DNA from 2 places in the Enterococcus italicus genome. Region 2 is predicted to be linked to the other one. Evidence: predicted binding sites of a transcription regulator. Region 2 holds the regulator's gene; the other holds the start of a gene.
The links. Region 2 encodes LexA, which represses DNA repair genes until DNA is damaged. Its sites were predicted from a motif close to CNAACANNTGTTNG; they were not measured.
Positions count from the first base shown of each region.

Region 1: the regulator LexA is predicted to act here: its motif matches at 1,019-1,032, upstream of uvrB (excinuclease ABC subunit UvrB).

Region 1 covers NZ_JAMRVB010000001.1:676,025-678,444, forward strand. Annotated here, with positions in the region: gene NE257_RS03275 (amino acid ABC transporter substrate-binding protein/permease) at 1-833, opposite strand, end outside; gene uvrB (excinuclease ABC subunit UvrB) at 1,078-2,420, shown strand, end outside.
Region 2 covers NZ_JAMRVB010000001.1:820,560-822,979, reverse strand. Annotated here, with positions in the region: gene tkt (transketolase) at 1-374, opposite strand, end outside; gene NE257_RS03965 (DUF896 family protein) at 469-708, opposite strand; gene lexA (transcriptional repressor LexA) at 850-1,473, shown strand; gene NE257_RS03955 (hypothetical protein) at 1,581-1,790, shown strand; gene NE257_RS03950 (adenine phosphoribosyltransferase) at 1,884-2,396, opposite strand; gene recJ (single-stranded-DNA-specific exonuclease RecJ) at 2,408-2,420, opposite strand, start outside.

The sequences.
Region 1 (2,420 bases), 140 kb from region 2:
TCACTGGCAATCACGTATGTGTCTTTTTTAGGAGTGATTTTTTTCATTTCACTTGAACTATCTGAAGTGCTTGTTGTAGATGAAATATAGTTGGCGACAATTTTGTCATATTCGCCAGATGCTTTTAACTTCTTTAAGCCGGCATTGAATTTTTCTAATAATTCAGTGTTTTGGCCTTTTTTGACTGCGAAGCCATACGAGTTTCCTTTTTCTGCATCACCGACTAATTTCAAATCTTGCCCTTTAGTAATGGCATACCCCAAAACAGGATAGTCATCAAAAATAGCTTGGACAGTACCATTGTCAATCGCACCGTATAAACCAGTTGCATCGTCATAAGTTTTCACGGAATAGCCGTATTTGTCTTTGTTTTCATCTAGGAACGTTGCACTTTCAGTACCGACTTTCGCTCCGACTGTTTTGCCCTTTAAGTCTTCATAAGATGAAATACTCGTATCGTCACCTTTGACAGCCATTTGAATGCCACTGTCAAAATAAGGATCTGAAAAATCAAATGATTTTTTACGTTCATCCGTAATACTCATGCCGGCAATCATACCGTCCAATTGCCCTGATTGTACACCTTGTATCGAGCTATCGAATCCTAATGCTCGGATATTGATGTCGAACCCTTGATCTTTTGCAATAGCCTTTAAGAGATCGATATCAATTCCGACGTACTCTTTGTTATCGTTTTGAAACTCGAATGGTGCAAACGTGACATCCGTCCCGATTTGATACGTTTTTTCATCAGCTGAAACAGATGTTACAGACGTTAGAAAAAACGTCATCATGATAGAAAAAAGCGTTAAAAAAAACAACCTTTTTTTCATTAAATAATTCCCCCTTATTTCCTTAAAAATATTTCGTTTATCCAAATATTTTTAATCATTGGCTTACTATACCAAGAAATGCGTAATTTTCAAAATGATTGCTTACATCTCATGTTAGATGATTTAACAAAACAAGAAAGATTGAACCAAACTACTTCTTTCTCAAATTCAATTCAGACAAATGGCGAAAATATGTTCGCTATGGTAAACTAAGGCCAGACAGTTTTTTGAAGGAGTGTTGTTGATGATCAATCGCGTGATGTCCAATCAATTTCAATTAGTATCGGAGTATCAACCAGCTGGCGATCAACCAGAGGCGATTCGACAGTTAGTTCAGCATGTTAAAGAAGGAAAAAAAGAACAAATTTTGCTAGGAGCAACGGGTACGGGAAAAACATATACCATTTCCAATGTCATCCAGCAAGTAAATAAACCAACATTAATTTTGGCTCACAATAAAACATTAGCGGGTCAATTATATGGTGAGTTCAAAGAATTTTTCCCCAATAATGCGGTAGAGTATTTTGTAAGTTACTACGATTACTATCAGCCGGAAGCGTACGTTCCTTCTAGTGATACATACATTGAAAAGGATGCTAGTATCAATGATGAAATAGACAAATTACGACATTCAGCGACAAGTTCACTTCTTGAAAGAAATGATGTTGTTGTTGTCGCGTCTGTTTCTTGTATTTTTGGCTTGGGGTCTCCTTTTGAATATCAAAAGCAAGTGGTCTCCATTCGAGAAGGAATGGAGATATCACGTGACGAGGTATTGCGTCGTCTGATTGATATTCAGTTCGAGCGCAATGATATTGACTTTCAACGCGGGAGATTTCGGGTGCGTGGCGATGTAGTCGAAGTATTCCCAGCTTCTAGAGATGAGCGTGCCTTACGGATTGAATTTTTTGGTGATGAGGTAGATCGCATACGTGAAGTAGATGCACTGACTGGTGAAGTGTATGCCGACACAGAGCATGTCTCCATTTTCCCTGCGACGCACTTTTTGACTGATGGCGATCATATGGAAGTGGCAATAGCAGCCATCCAAGAAGAGTTGGCCTTGCGCTTAGCAGTATTAAGAGAAAATAACCAGCTACTAGAGGCTCAACGATTGGAACAACGAACCAATTATGATATTGAAATGATGCGAGAGATGGGCTACACGTCAGGTATCGAAAATTACTCTCGTCATATGGATGGCCGGAAAGAAGGCGAGCCACCTTATACATTGCTCGACTTTTTCCCAGATGATTTTCTCATTGTCGTGGATGAATCCCATGTCACGATGCCACAAATTCGCGGAATGTATAATGGTGATCGTGCACGGAAGCAGATGTTGATTGATTATGGCTTCCGCTTGCCTTCAGCTCTAGATAACCGCCCTTTGCGGATTGAAGAATTTGAAAAGCATGTGCATCAAATTATTTACGTATCCGCTACACCAGGACCATATGAATACGAGCATACTGATTTGGTCGTGCAACAAATTATTCGGCCGACCGGTTTGTTAGATCCATTGATTGAAGTCAGACCGATTATGGGGCAAATAGATGACTTAGTCGGTGAAATCAATGAGCGTGTCGA
Region 2 (2,420 bases):
ATAGCAATCCCTTGCCCTAAAGGACCGGTCGTTGCTTCCACGCCATCGGTATGATTGACTTCTGGATGTCCTGGTGTTTTGCTATTCCATTGTCTAAAATTCTTCAAATCTTCGGTGGTCACATTGTAGCCTGCACAGTGCAATAAGCTATACAACAATGCGGAACCATGGCCAGCAGATAAAACAAAGCGATCACGATCTACCCATTTAGTTGAAGTTTTGGGATTAATTTTTAAATGTTTTGTCCATAATGCGTATGCCATTGGTGCTGCACCCATTGGTAATCCTGGATGGCCTGAATTTGCTTTTTGTACCGCATCAATACTTAACGTACGTAAAGTATCGACTCCTAGTTGATCAATTTTGTCGAACAATAGAAACGCCTCCTAATTTAGGTTTTTTTTACTTTTATTCTCATAACTCATTATATAGTAAAAGAGAAAGATGCGCAATCTTTCTCTTTAGCTACTAGCGTCCGTGCAGACCCTTTTCTTTTTGAATTTTCTTTAACTTATCTGGAGTAACATCATTTCCTTTTGGATCTACTACTTTCATCCCTTCAATATGGTGTCTCATTCCACCACGAAATGCAGCCAAATATTCCTCGCGCAATTTCTTTTGCTCCAAAGTTTCTGTCTCAGTTAAGTTAGAGGTCTTCTTTTTATTTGCTAATTCATTAATTCTTGCTAACTTTTCTTTTGATAACATACATACTCGCCTCACTTTCCACTTAATAATAATTGAAAACGGTAAAAAAAACAAATAAGAAAGCTAAATATACGAACATTTGTTTGAATAGCCGACCTGAATATGATACACTAATTATATAAATGAAAGTGGGTGTACAATTTGGTGAAACGAACTGAAAACCGTCAACTTGAGGTTCTACGATTTATCCATCAACGCGTTTCGGAAAAGGGATATCCACCTACTGTTAGAGAAATCGGGGAAGCAGTACAACTCTCTTCTACTTCGACCGTTCACGGACACTTGTCTAGGTTAGAAAAGAAAGGCTATATTCTTAGAGACCCGACAAAGCCTCGTGCAATCGAGCTGACGGCAAAAGGTTTAGAAGCAATTGATATTGTTTCCGATAGCATCCCTCTTCTTGGTGTTGTTACAGCGGGTGAACCCATCTTAGCAGTTGAAGAAGCCGCTGATTTTTTCCCTTTACCACCTGATTTAACGAATGATCAAGGGCACCTGTTCATGCTTACAATCAAAGGAGAGAGCATGATTAACGCTGGTATTCTAGATGGCGACCAAGTCATCGTTCGTAAACAAGATATTGCCCAAAATGGTGATATCGTCATTGCGATGACTGACGAAAATGAAGCTACTTGCAAGACCTTCTACAAAGAAAAAAATTATTATCGCTTGCAACCTGAAAATGATTTTATGGATCCCATTATTTTACAATCTGTCAAAATATTGGGACGAGTTGTCGGCTTATATCGCAATTTAATCCTCTAGAAGCAAACTTTTAAAAAAGTTTGCTTCTTTTCTCTTTACAAACCAAACGAATGTTCGTATAATAAAAATACAAACAAATGTTCGCATCGGACAGAGGAGTGATTAATTTGAAAACTATTCGTCGTTTTGGATTTATTTTATTGGTGTTGTTTCTAGGTATATTTATTGGTCACGCTAGCTTCTTGGTCACTTTCTTGCTTGTTAGTCCTTTACTAATCATTTGGCTGTTGGCTTGGGATGATAAGCAGTATCAAATGCGCCAATATCGTCGAGCTAATCGAATGTACCAGTCTGAAAATTTTAGATACAAGTCATAATTTACATTCAAAAAGGTTAATGAACTTTAATTGGAAAACTTTTTTACCCATATTAAAAGGAGTGTGACGGATTTTCGTCATACTCCTTTTTCACTAATATTCCATTAACGTTAACATGTCATACCCTTCAATTTTGTCTCGGCCATGTAAATCTTGCAATTCAATTAAAAATGCACAACCAACAACAATTCCACCCAATTTTTCAACAAGTTCGATCGTAGCTTTGATTGTTCCGCCTGTCGCCAATAGATCATCGCAAATTAATACTTTTTGGCCTGGTTTAATCGCATCTTCATGTAAGGTTAATGTATCACTACCATACTCCAAATCATATGAAACAGAAATCGTTTTTCTTGGAAGTTTCCCTGGTTTGCGAACGGGTGCAAAACCAACACCAAGTTCAAATGCTACTGGACAACCAACAATAAATCCTCTTGCTTCAGGTCCAACTACCATGTCAATTTCTTTTTCTTGTGCGTAGTCTACAATTTGTTTGGTCGCTGCTCTGTATGCTTCGCCATCTGCCATTAATGGCGAAATGTCACGAAATACAATTCCTTTTGATGGATAATCTGGAATACTCGCTATGTAGTCTTTTAAATTCATTTTATTTCCTCCTATGAAAAGAAC